3 regions of the Cupriavidus sp. UBA2010 genome follow, and region 1 is predicted to be linked to each of the others. Evidence: predicted binding sites of a transcription regulator. Region 1 holds the regulator's gene; each other region holds the start of a gene.
What was found. The regulator FliA, encoded in region 1, starts transcription of late flagellar genes. The targets are predictions, from matches to a motif close to CTAAAGTTTNNNNNNNNNNNGCCGNTA.

Region 1 (4,416 bases):
GTGGCGGCGCGGTGCCCTACCACTGGGGCCGGTTCCGTGGGCTGGCGCAGGAGATGAAGCTGCCGCCGCTTGGCGAACACCTGCTCAATAACGTCTTCTTCGATACATGCGTCTATCACCAGCCTGGCATCGACCTGCTGACGCGCGTGATACCGGTCAAGAACGTGCTGTTCGCCTCGGAGATGATCGGCGCGGTACGTGGCATAGACCCCGAGACCGGCCACTACTACGACGATACGCGGCGCTACATCGATCAGGCCGCGCTCTCGGACGAGGAACGTCACCAGATTTACGAGGGCAACGCGCGGCGCGTCTACAGCCGACTTGACGCGCGACTCAAGGCACGTGGCCACTAGGCAGCGCCATCGAAGCCAGGCATCAACGTTGTTCCAGAAAAATATCTAACGGAGGAGAAGAAGATGAAACTGCGCCACCTGGCGCTGGCGGCCGCGCTCGGCCTGCCCGCCATCGCCAACGCCCAATCCGTGACGCTCTACGGCGTCATCGACACCGGCATCGAGTACCTCAACCACGTCGGCACCGCCAGCAACTCCGTCGTCAAGATGGCCAACCTCAGCGGCACCGTACCCTCCCGCTGGGGCCTGCGCGGCACCGAAGACCTCGGCAGCGGCATGAAGGCCAACTTCGTGCTCGAATCCGGATTCGCCCCCGACAGCGGCGTCTCCAACCAGGGCGGCCGCCTCTTCGGCCGCCAGGCATGGGTCGGCCTCTCCGGCAACTGGGGCCAGGTCAGCCTCGGCCGCCAGTACACCATGCTGTTCTGGGCCACGCTCGACTCCGACATCCTCGGCCCCAACGCCTACGGCTCGAGCTCGCTCGACAACTACCTGCCCAACGCCCGCGCCGACAACGCCATCGCCTACAAGGGCAAGTTCGGCGGCTTCACCGTTGGCGCTACCTACAGCTTCGGGCGCGACACCGTCAACGCCGGTCCCAGCCCCTCCGGCACCAACTGCGGCGGCGAGAACCCCGCCGACAAGACCGCCTGCCGCGAATGGTCGGCCATGCTCGGGTATGAAACCAACTGGTGGGGCATCCTGGGCGCCTATGACTCGCAGCGCGGCGGGCCCGGCGCATTCGGCGGCCTGACTTCGAGTTCGCTCAAGGATGATCGCGCCACCCTCGGTGGCTACATGCTTGTGGACCGCGCCAAGATCGGCGCCGGCTGGATCGGGCGTCGCAACGGCGCCATCGCCACGCCGCGCAGCGACATGTTCTATGCCGGTGTCGCCTACGACATCACTCCTGCGGTGACGCTCTCCGGCGAGGCGTTCTACCTCAAGTACCACAACAGCGCCGACAAGGCATGGCTGGGCGCGTTACGTGCCAGCTACGCCTTCTCTAAGCGCACGTCCGTCTACACCACGCTTGGCTATATCGACAACGGCGGCAAGCTGGCACTGTCCGTGGACAGCGCTTCCACCGGCGCATCGCCCGCGCCTGGCGGCTCGCAGTTCGGCGCAATGCTTGGCATGAAGCACGTCTTCTGACGGCACTTCATTCGTCGGCTTGAGACTGGGCTCCACCTGCCCGCTTCTGGTCATGACTGGCTGGGAGCGGGCTTTTTTTGCGACTGCAGTCCTATACCGAGCAACCCGAAGTGTCGGTGACGTGCAGATACGTGCAAATTGAACCCGTCCCCGGGCCGTTTCAATGCCGGGCCGGCTCGCTATCGGTAGCTCACCGTCACCTCGTTACTGCGGCCTTGCAGGGTGGGAGACAGCCCCCCACGGCCAGCAACCCGGTAGGCAAACACGAACCCTCCAGTCGCATCGTCGCCCGCGAACGCATCGGTCTTGCCCTGCGCGCCAGACAGCAGCACGCAGCGTCGCGCGTTGCACAGATATGCTTCCAGATCGATCGGCGGGGTACTGACGAAGCTGTAGCGCCAGCGTACCGACGTAACGATGCCGCTTGCCTGAGGCATCGTGCCTGGGGGCAACACCGGCGACGACATCGTGCGCTGACCGCGACTGGCAATCAGCGGTCCCTGCGCGGAGCTGGTCCAGGCATAACGCGACCCACTGAGCTCGTAGGTGGCGCGCACGTATGTCTGCGCATCGACCCATGTGGGGGCCAGACAAAGACACAACGCGAACGCCAGAAGATGACGCATCACAACATGCCGCGAAGCTGGTTGCGCAGCCGCGTAATGGCCTGGCTGCGGATCTGGCAGACGCGCGATTCGGTCACTTCCAGCACGGCCCCGATCTCACGCAGGTTCAACTCCTGGTCGTAGCAAAGCGAGAGCACGAGCTTCTCGCGCTCGGGCAGCTTCTCGATGGCACGGATCAGCGCATCACGCATTCCGGATTCCATCAGCACCGTGAGCGGATTCGCTTCGTCGGTCACCCCAAGGTGCCGATCCAGGAAGTCTTCTTCCCCGGAACGTTCGAAGTCCTCATAGTGCAGCAACTGGCAGCCATGGACTTCGTTGAGCAGTTCTTGATACTCCTCCAGCCCCATTTCGAGTTCCTTCGCCACTTCCGAGTCGATGGGGCTCCGGCCGAGTTTCTGCTCGAGCTGGCGCTGCGTGCGTTCGATCTTGCGTGTGAACTGGCGCAGACTGCGCGATTGCCAATCGTTGGCGCGCACCTCGTCGAGCATGGCGCCGCGAATGCGCTGGCTCGCATAGGTCTCGAATCGCGCGCCATGGTTGTCCTCGTAGCGCTTGGCGGCGTCGAGCAGGCCGATCATGCCGGCCTGGATCAGGTCGTCGATCTGCACGCTGGCCGGCAGCTTCGCCGCCAGCTGCAACGCGATGCGTCGCACCAGCGGCGCGTGCGACTTGACCACGTCTGCCTGTTCGAGCTTTCCCTGAATCGTGTACATGGTGGAACTCTCGGTAAATGCTTTCTATCGGTGCCAGCGCCGCGCAAGCATGGCCGCGGCTGACTGTCTGGCTCGGTGTCCGGTCTTGTCGACTTCTTGTTCTGGCTTCATGCGGGAACGGCCACAGCCGCTCCCTGGGGCGTTGTTTCGTGTCGCAACGGCCATGCGCCGATACCGCTGGCGATGTGACGCAGCGCGCTGGTGGATGCCGCTGCGGGATACGCCTCCACCACGCAACGGCCAAGCTGCAATGCGCGGGCCACCAACGGGTCGATCGGCAGGTATCCGGTCAGACCAGCCTCGACGCCGAGGTACTGGCTCGCGGTACGGGCAAGATTGCGCGCCAGCGCGGCAACGGTCGCTTCGGCGGCCGCCATATTGACGACCAGATGGAAGCGGCGGCATGCGTATTCGTGATGCAGACGCTTGATGCGCGCGTAGGCCGCGGTAATCGACGTTGCCTCCGGGCGCATGACGATCACCACGTTGTGGGCGGTTGCCGCCAGAGGCGACAGCGCGCCGGTCGCATCCGTGCGCGCGTCGATCAGCACCGACCGCATGTCGGGAATCAGATCGGATAGCGCGCGGTCCATGTTCCCGGCATCGACTGGGATATCACCTGCCGGCAGCACCGCGATGCCACTGGCAGGGCGCGTGCCAATCGCAGCGGCCGCGGTCACCCGGCCGGCCAGCGCATCGGCGAGCGTTGCGACAGGCGCGGCGCCCGACAGACGCGTGGCACGCACGCCATGGCGATCCTCGTCGACGAGCAGCACACGTTCGCCCTGCATGGCCAGCGCATTGGCCAGACCCAGCGTCACCGTGGTGGCGCCCGCCCCCGCATCGGCGGCAACCACCGCGATGCGCCGGGTGACGCGCGGCGCCAGCAGACGGCGCAGGCTTTCTGCCTGATCGGAACCCATGACGTTCAAGGCTTACTCCCCTGCGACTGCCAACTGCGGCAGTCCGGCTGTCGCCTGCATTGCCGCGTCGGCAGTGATATCACCGACGGGCGCAGGCGAGGCGGTACGTCCCGGATAGTTCTCCAGCACATCCAGCAGCGCCAGCAGGCGACCCATGCCCTCGTTGAGCACGGCGCCTGGCACCGGCGCATTTGCACGTGTCGCGGCGCGGCCAGCCAGGCGCGACAGGAACGCCGGTGCAGTTGCGGTGGGGGTGTGCTGCAGGCGCAGCGTGGTCAGCCCGAGCTGGAGCGACACCATGCTGGCCCCCTGACTGTCCGACGCATCGCCGTCCTGCGCGAAGTGCTCGGCGGCATGACGCAGCGTGCGGAACTGCTCGTCCGCGGCGTTCGCCCATTGCATCCAGCGAGCGACCTGCGCGGCGTCATCGGTCAGCGCCACGTCGCACAGCACGTACTCGACCGCCAGCGTTTCGCCGGTATCACGGTCCGCCATGCGGGAGACAACGAGGCAGGCTTCGGTACCGGCCTCTGCCGTGTTGTCGCGAGCGCGTCCCGCCGCACGAATCGTCCCTTCCGGAATCCGCACGGCGCAGTGACCAACCCAGTGCACAGCGTCGCGATCGCGCCAGGTCGTGTCG
Region 2 (4,416 bases), on a different contig from region 1:
TTCCATCCGCTCGATTGACGCCGACTTCGGCAGATGCTCCTGTACACCGCACGCGCGCAGCGACGACGGCACATGCATCCACATGTTGTCCGACAGCAGCAGGATGCGCGCATTGGGCAGCGCCTGGTGCAAGCGCCGCAGCAGATACCAGTTGTCGAAGGCGTCCACTGTCATGCCGTAGATGACCAGCACGTCTTCCAGGCTATGCGCGAACAGCAGGATCCCCTCGGGATCGATACTCTCCACCGGGCCGATGCCTGGCATACGTTCAAGCAGGCGTTGCATACCCAGCCTGGTCAGTGGATGGCTCTCAATCACGATCGCGCCCATGGTGTGCTCCTGTGCTCCGCTGTTTGTCTGCGGAGACACATGGCGCAAACGTCGTGCCAGCGGTGGCGCGCACCGGACGACGGCGCGGCGTGGCGGCGATACGTTACCGGAGGCGGGATGGCGGGCGATCAGGCCAGAGTGGCCTGGGGGCGGCGACGTTACGACTCGCGTAACGTGTCACGTTCCCCGTAACGTGCTGCATCCGTTTGGAAGCAGGAACGGAAGGTGCGCCACCCGCGTCAGTTCACGGCGATGCGGTCGTCCACCACGCGTATCTGGCCGCCTGGCTTGTCTTCCATGACCTTGAGCACCTTGTGGCCGACCTGCAGCGTCACGCCGCCGTGGATATGCCGGCCCACCGCGATCTGCGCCTGCTCGGACGGCTTCATCTGCTCGGCCAGGTGGGCGATCTCCGCGTCGAGCTCGAACAGGTCGCGATTGATCCTGTACATCGTGGCACGCGCCTTCTCGCGGATGTCCCCCGTGGCGCGTTCGGGGTGCTTGGCAAAGAACGCCACGAGTTGCTGGAGTTTGCACTGTTCCTCGACGATCTTGCCGCGCCGGACTTCCAGTTCCGCCTTCTGCTCGTCGGCAAGCGGGTTGAGTCCGACCTGCACGGTAGTGGCGGTACCCGCCGGCGCGCCCAGGGTCCCCGTGCTGACACTCTGCATCGCCCGCGTACGCCCGCCGCTGATGCTGCCTGGCGCGCTCGGCACGCCAACCACCACCCGTTCGCCCGCGGAGACGTCGCTCTGCCGAATCCCGCTCTCCACGATTACCTCGGCCACCGCCTCGACGATCGCATTCTGGATGAAGCGCGCATGAACGGAGCCCTTGCTGCGCACGCTGGCAATCTCACTCGGGGCGCCACCGCTCGCGGTTTCTGCCTTGCCGATGATGCCGCCCTTGACGATCACATCGCCGCCGGCCTGCACACTGGCGGCTTCGATCGTCCCCTGCACAACCACATCACCGGTGACACGTACCGACATGCCGGTGCGGATATCGCCCGACACGCGGAGCGACCCATCGAAATTGACGTTGCCGGAATGCAGGTCGACGGCATCGACGTCGACCACCGGACTGACGATCACACCATGTGGCAGCACCCGGGGCGAGCCTGCGATCAAGGCGATCAACAGCAGTGGATCATTCGGATCGGTTGCCACGCCGGTCAGATCGGACGCGTAGGGCGTATCCACCACAGGGTCGGCCGGAATCGTCTTGCCAAGCACATCCATGCCGTCCTTGCCCGATCTGGCCGGCGTGCGGCGCATCAGCGCGGTACCCGGATTGACGAGCAGGAGACTACCGAGATCGCGCAGGTCGACACGCTCGTCCTCGTTCTCCGCCAGGACAGGCCTGCGGGGCTGGACAAGGCTCTCGAAGCGCGCTGTCTCACCCTGCAGGGGCGCCACGCCGCGCGCGATCTCGCGACCCTCGCAGCTACCGGCCTCCAGCGCAACGCCGATCGCCGCACTATCGAGCAAGGCCACCACCCCCATCGAAGCCGCGGCGGCGGCGATCTCTTCGGCCGTGATTGGCCGGCCGCCTTCCGAGGCCACCAGCGTCAGCAACAGCCGCAGCTTGTCGGCCGTGATCTCAAGTTCGAATTCGCCATCCAGGACGCTGCCGATCACTGCGTCAATCTCGCGATCGGTCAGTTGGCATTGCGTCAGGAAGCCCGTCACGGCGGCGGCGTCCAGCCGCGCGCCCTGCCAGCCGTGCTCGGCCAGGCAAGCTTCCAGCGAAGCGTCCAGGCTGGCGCGATCGGGCGGCAAGTGGCCCACGTCCGGTGTAAAGCAAGCCCTGACCTGGCTCCCAGGCTGGCTGAGTTCCAGGCGCAACCCCGCGTCGGCTGTCATGTGTCCCCGCCTCTATGCTGCATGTCGCAACAGCCGGCCTGGGCCCATCGCCCGGGGACTTTCCGCAAAGACCCACCGAATCCGTCGCCAACTGTGCTTGTCGTCGATCCATGTTCAACGGCGCCGGCGGTGTGAACTTGAGCCCACAAAAGTAGGGGGGGCGCAATTTCGGTAAACTAGCGCCCTCCGATGTCCCCGCCCCAAGGCACCACCCCGATGTCCAGCACCTACGAAGTCCGTCCCGGCCAGTCAATCGAACTGCTCAAGGAACTCCACATCCTGACGCGTGACGGCAAGATGAATCAGGACAGCCGCCGCAAGCTCAAGCAGGTCTATCACCTGTACCAGTTCATCGAGCCACTGCTGCGCGAGGTAAAGGACGAAAAAGGCACGGTCTCGCTGGTGGACCACGGCGCGGGCAAGTCGTATCTCGGGTTCATCCTCTTCGATCTCTTCTTCAAGGACCTGAAGGACAGCTCACACATCTACGGCATCGAGACCCGCGAGGAACTGGTGACCAGCTCGCAGGCGCTGGCCAGCCGCCTGGGCTTCGGTGGGATGTCGTTCCTGAACCTCTCCGTGGCCGATTCGATCACGTCGCCCGCATTGCCGCAGACCATCGACGTCGTCACCGCCCTGCATGCGTGCAATACGGCCACCGACGATGCGATCCACTTCGCGCTGGCCAAGCAGGCACGGCACATCGTGCTGGTGCCCTGCTGCCAGGCCGAGGTAGCGAGCGTGCTGCGCAAGCACAAAGGCAAGTTGCTGGCCGGCAATCCGCTGACGGAAATCTGGCGCCACCCACTGCACACGCGAGAGTTCGGCAGCCAGGTCACCAACGTGCTGCGCTGCCTGCAGCTTGAAGCGCACGGCTATCAGGTCAGCGTGACGGAGCTGGTGGGCTGGGAACACTCGATGAAGAACGAACTGATCATCGCCCAGTACAAGGATTTGCCGCGCCGCCGTCCGGCGGAGCGCTTGCACAATGTGCTGGAATCGCTCGGCCTGGAAGAACTGAACGAGCGATTCTTCACCGCGCCCTGATCCGGGCTGCGGTCGGAGGACGCATCGGAGATCGCGTCAGCAATCGAGTCAGAGATCGCTCTTGCCAGCCATCCATTCGAGCCAGCCTGCGTGGCCGAGCCGGCGCATCGTTTCCATATTGCGCTCGTAGATATCCTCCGCCTCCGGGAACGCTTCGGCGGCACGCGCGATGCTGTCTTCACGCAGCAAGTGCAGGATCGGATACGGCGCGCGATTCGTGTAGTTCTCGATGTCGTCGGGCTCGGTGCCCTCGAACTGGTAGCGCGGATGGAAACTCGCAATCTGCAACGTACCCTCGAGCTTCAGGCTACGCAGCAGGCGATCGGCGAAATACAGGAAGTCGTTGTAGGCCAGGAAGTCGCCCAGCGCGTGCGGCACAATCAGCAGAATCGTGTCGATCTTCTCCGGATCGGACGTCTCCAGCAGGCGTAACTCGCGCTCGAGATCGTCCAGCACGTCCTCGTCGCGCGTCGCGTCGCTGATCACGTAGCGGACCTGATCCTTGACATACACGCTCTTGGCAAACGGGCACAGGTTCAGGCCGATCACCGCGCGCGCCAACCAGTGGCGCACGTTCTCGATGATGCCATCGTTGTCGGCAGGATTGGCCAGCCCGGCCTGATCGGTCGTGTTCACGCTCATGCGTTCGCGATGCTCAAGGCCACGGCCTCGGCGACTTCGATGCCGTCGATCGCCGCCGAGTAGATTCCCCCGGCATAACCGGCACCTTCGCCGGCGGGATAGAGCCCCTTCACGTTGATGCTCTGATAGTTCTCGCGATCACGGCGAATCCGCAGCGGAGAAGACGTGCGCGTCTCCACGCCGGTCAGCACCGCATCGTGCATCGCAAACCCTGCGATCTTCTTGTCGATCTCGGGCAGCGCCTCGCGGATCGCGTCGATGACATAGTCTGGCAGCGCCGTGCTCAGGTCGGTCGGGGTCACACCCGGCTTGTACGACGGCTCCACCGAGCCGAGCGCCGTCGAGGCACGCCCTGCGATGAAATCGCCAACCAGTTGCCCCGGGGCGCGATAGTCGCTGCCACCCAGTGCGAACGCACGCTCTTCCCACTTGCGCTGGAATGCGATCCCGGCCAGCGGGCCACCCGGGAAGTCCTCCTCGGGTGTGATCCCCACGACGATACCGGCATTGGCATTGCGCTCGGCGCGGTAGT
Region 3 (4,416 bases), on a different contig from region 1:
GGTGCGGCAGAGAATTGACACTCGTCAAAGTCGGGGAATGTGCGGTCAGCGGCCTTCGCCGAATCCTTCCTTGACGTCTGGGCACTCGCCACCGATACTTCTCAAACTATTCACTGTTTAGTTATGGGGGCGCGCATGGAAGATAGCTTGTCCAAAGTGGAAGGTGCAGCGGGTGACATGGGTGAGGTGGATAACTTCGCGCCCGTCACGCAGGAAGTCGATGCAAGCGATCTTCCCGTGCGTGGCGTGTTGCCAGCGGGGTTGCAGGGCACGTTGTATCGCATCGGCCCGAACCCACGCTTTCCGCAGCCCGAGGCCCACTGGTTCGGTGGCGACGGCATGGTGCATGTGTTTGCCATCGACGATGGGCGCGTGTCCTACCGCAACCGCTGGGTGCGGACGCCCAAGTGGCGTGACGAGGATCGTGCCGGGCGTCCGCTATTCCGCGCTTTCGCCGGCAAGTTGCCCGATGCGCCGGAGTGGTCGGGCAGCGATGGCGGCGTGGCCAATACCAACATCATCTGGCACGGCGGCGCGCTGCTGGCGCTTGAGGAAGCGCACCTGCCAACCGCTGTGACGCCTCAAGCGATCGACACGCTTGGCTATATGGAATATGGCCCGCTGAAGGGGCCGTTCACCGCGCATCCGAAGACCGACCCCCGCACTGGCGAACTACTGTTCTTCGGCTACAACGCCGACGGCAAGCTCACGCCGGGCGTGCAGGTTGGCGCAATCGATGCACAGGGCCGCCTGACGCATTACGCGCGTCTGCAGGCGCCGTACCCGAGCATGATCCACGACTTCATGGCCACGCCGGGTCATCTGCTGATCCCCGTGCTGCCGCTGACCGGCAGCCTTGCACGCGTGGAGCGCGGCGGCCCTGGCTATGCATGGGAGCCAGAGAAGCCCGCCATGATCGGCATCCTGCCGCGTGGTGGCGGCGCCGACGACGTGCGGTGGTTCGAGGGCCCCGCCTGCTACGTGTTCCATGTGATGAACGCGTGGGAGGAAGGCGAAGGGGGACAACGCATTCTGGCGGACGTCATGGTCTACGACGAACCACCCCTGTTCCCCCACGCCGACGGATCGCCAGGAGATCCCGCCCGGCAGCAGGCGTACCTGACGCGCTGGACGTTCGATCTTGCGTCGGACATACGCCGGTTCACCGCCGAACGGCTCGACGATACGGCGGGGGAGTTTCCACGCATCGACGACCGCGTTTCGGGTTTCCGCTATCGTCACGGATGGTTCGCCGCGTCGCATCCCGAGTACGGCGAAGGCGCGCTCAACGGCATCATGCACCTGGACATGCAGGACGGCACGCGCGACGCCTACTGGCTGCCGCCGGGCGATATCACGTCCGAGCCGGTGATCGCGCCGCGTGGTGGCGCTCATGATGGCGCTCCCGGCGGCGAAGGCGATGGCTGGCTGTTGGCGGTGGTGTGGCGGGCTGCGGCACAATGCAGCGAATTGCTGGTGTTCGATGCGCGGCATGTCGCGCGCGGTCCGCTGGCAACCGTCGAGCTGCCGCAGCGCGTGCCGTTCGGCTTCCATGGCAACTGGGTAGCGGGATAGCGAGAGGGATGAACGAAGGCGGCACGAAACAGAACGGCGGGCGCAAGGGCGGCACGCGCAAGGTGGCGGGTGGCACGACCAAGCCCGCCGGACAATGGCATCACGGCGACCTGCGTGCCTCGCTGATCGCGTGGGGACTCCACCTGCTCGATACGCAAGGCATCGCGGCGATGAGCATGCGCGAAGCCGCCAAGCTGGCCGGCGTGTCGCCGGGCGCGCCGGCACACCATTTCCAGGACCGCAACGGCCTGCTCGCGGCCATCGCTGCGCAGGCGTTCCGGGAACTGGGCGCCTTCCAGGGCAATCGCGCGCGCCTGATTCCGCGCGATACCCCGGCCAACAAGCTGCGTGCGCTGCTGGTCGGTTACGCCGAATTCGCGCACATGTACCCGGCGCGCTTTCACCTGATGTTCGGCCCGGCGATAGAACGCCGTGACGAATATCCCGAGCTTCAGGAAGCCTCGTCCGGTTCGTTCGATCGGGTGCGAGAAACCGTCGTTGCATGTCTGGGCGGACGTGAACCCGGCGCGCTGACACATGAACAACTGGCGTTCTGTGTCTGGACGGCCGCGCATGGTCTGGCCACCCTGACGGCCACGCACGACCGCTTCCGGGCCATTTCGGCGGCCCCCGGGGCCGTCGAGCAGATGGCGGATACCGTCGCCACCTTCTGTCTGGCTGCGCTTCAGCACACAGGCGACGTCTGAAGACGTCCCCCTCCGTATTAGCCATAGCGTGTGAGCGAGCACTCACGTTCGACCCGTTGCCGCCCTTTGTGTATCTGTTTTGTATCGTCTTTGTACGAAAAACGCTAAAGAGCCACTTTCGAGCGCCGTAAACCTTGGATGTAAAGACATTCATTTGCCTGTCTGGGTGAATCACATCGAAGTTACGCACGGCGAAGGACCTGAAGAAAATGGCTGCACTCGATTTCCTCGGCATTGGCTCCAACATGCAACTGGGTACGCTCCTGGATCAGCTTGCGACGGCGGAACGCCTGCCGCTGAAGGCGCTGGAGACCCAGAATACGGCCTACCAGGCCAAGCTATCCGGATATGGCACGATCAAGAGCATGTTGTCGGCCTTCCAGGCTTCCGCCAACTCGCTTGCCAAGCTCGATACGTTCGGCGCCGTCAAGGCGCAGGTCAGTAACAGCGATGTGATGACCGTCGCCACTGGCACCAATGCGGTTTCCGGCAACTACAACGTAAACGTCAAGAGCCTGGCACAGGCCCAATCCCTGGCGGGCGCTGGCCAGCTCAAGCAGGATTCGGTCATCGGCACTGGCACGCTGACCTTCGAGTTCGGCGTGACGGGCGGATACGACGCCGACCCGGCATCGCCGACATACGGCACATACGTGAACCCGACGTTCACGCCGACCGCGGGCTCCGCCAAGACCGTGACGATCGACAGCAGCAACCAGACGCTGCAAGGTATTCGTGATGCGATCAACAAGGCCAATATGGGTGTCAAGGCCAGCATCATCAACGACGGCAGCGGCACACCTTATCGTCTGGTGCTCAATTCGGAGAAGACCGGCGAGGCGATGAGCATGCGCATCACCGGTTCGTCACCGGAACTGCAGGCGCTTGCTGGATACGATCCGGTGGCCGGCCCGCAAGCCGGCGGCATGAAGGAAGTGGTGCGTGCCACGAATGCACAACTGACCATCAACGATATCGCCATCACCAGCGCCAGCAATGTGGTGACCGATGCCGCGCAGGGCGTCACGATGACGCTCAAGAAGACGGGCACCACGTCGATGACGTTGACGCAGGACCTCGACAGTATCAAGGCTGCGGTGCAGGGGCTGGCCGCTGCCTACAACAACCTCCAGACGGCCGCCAAGCAGCTGACTGCCTTCGACGTGAAGAGCGGTACCAAGGCGGCTCTGACCGGTGACGGCGTGCTGCGCGGTATCCAGTCGACGCTGCGCTCGGTACTCAACACCCCTGAAGCCGGGATGCGCGATGGCGCCGCGACAACGCTGGCCCAGCTTGGCGTGACGTTGCAGAAGGACGGCACGATGTCGGTGGACACCAAGAAGCTGGATGCCGCGTTGGCCGGAAACCTGGCTGACGTGACCGCGCTGTTCGGCGGCGACGGCACGAAGGGTGGGATCGCGCGCCGCTTGTCTGAAGCGGTGGATACCATGACCGGTACCAACGGCCCGCTGACCTCCGCGACCAAGGGTATCGAGCAGAGCGTGAAGGATCTCGGCAAGCGCTATGACTCGATGTCGGAGCACATCGATGCCAATATCAAGCGCGTCCAGAAGCAGTTCCAGGCGCTGGACCTGGCAGTCTCGCAGATGAACCGCACCAAGGACTACCTGACCCAGCAGTTCTCGGCGATGAACAACACGAACAGCAAGTAACCTGTCAGCGAGTCGTCAATCGATGCAAAAACGCCGCCCTCGTGGGCGGCGTTTTTTGTTGCGAGGAAGCGGGCAGGGATTCGTCGTCAGCATGTTCCATCGGTGTTCCCTGCTCCCGCGAGGCTGGAGAGAGGAGCGAACCGCCCGCATCTGAAGCGCGTGCGCCGTGCTCCCCCAAAGGCCATTCCTATAGCGCACCCGCCAGCCTGAACTGGCCGACCGCACGGTGCAGTGCATCGGCCTGATCCTCGAGCGAGGCCGCGGCAGCGGTTGCTTCTTCCACCAGCGCCGCATTTTGCTGCGCCATCTGGTCCATCTGTGAGACTGCCTGGTTGACCTGCTCGATCCCGCCAGTCTGTTCTTCAGTGGCTGCGCGCATTTCGCCCATCAGGTCGGTCACGCGCTTCACAGCCTCGACGATTTCTCCCATCGCCTTGCCCGCGTCTTCGACCAGCACCGAG

Region 2: a site for FliA is predicted at 2,311-2,337, ahead of B2246_RS04440 (DUF342 domain-containing protein). Genes of this name have one in related genera too.
Region 3: a site for FliA is predicted at 2,387-2,413, ahead of fliD (flagellar filament capping protein FliD). Genes of this name have one in related genera too.

Annotation. Positions count from the first base shown of each region.
Region 1 is NZ_DDCI01000032.1:56,201-60,616, reverse strand. Features, by position in the region: gene B2246_RS22740 (amidohydrolase family protein) at 1-356, shown strand, start outside; gene B2246_RS22735 (porin) at 420-1,511, shown strand; gene B2246_RS22730 (flagellar protein FlhE) at 1,691-2,137, opposite strand; gene B2246_RS22725 (RNA polymerase sigma factor FliA) at 2,137-2,853, opposite strand; gene B2246_RS22720 (MinD/ParA family ATP-binding protein) at 2,961-3,776, opposite strand; gene flhF (flagellar biosynthesis protein FlhF) at 3,789-4,416, opposite strand, start outside.
Region 2 is NZ_DDCI01000009.1:226,835-231,250, reverse strand. Features, by position in the region: gene B2246_RS04445 (response regulator transcription factor) at 1-330, opposite strand, end outside; gene B2246_RS04440 (DUF342 domain-containing protein) at 570-2,195, opposite strand; gene B2246_RS04435 (class I SAM-dependent methyltransferase) at 2,412-3,242, shown strand; gene B2246_RS04430 (DUF1415 domain-containing protein) at 3,291-3,884, opposite strand; gene B2246_RS04425 (NAD(P)/FAD-dependent oxidoreductase) at 3,881-4,416, opposite strand, start outside.
Region 3 is NZ_DDCI01000035.1:65,943-70,358, forward strand. Features, by position in the region: gene B2246_RS27140 (carotenoid oxygenase family protein) at 157-1,575, shown strand; gene B2246_RS27145 (TetR/AcrR family transcriptional regulator) at 1,584-2,282, shown strand; gene fliD (flagellar filament capping protein FliD) at 2,492-3,955, shown strand; gene B2246_RS27155 (methyl-accepting chemotaxis protein) at 4,143-4,416, opposite strand, start outside.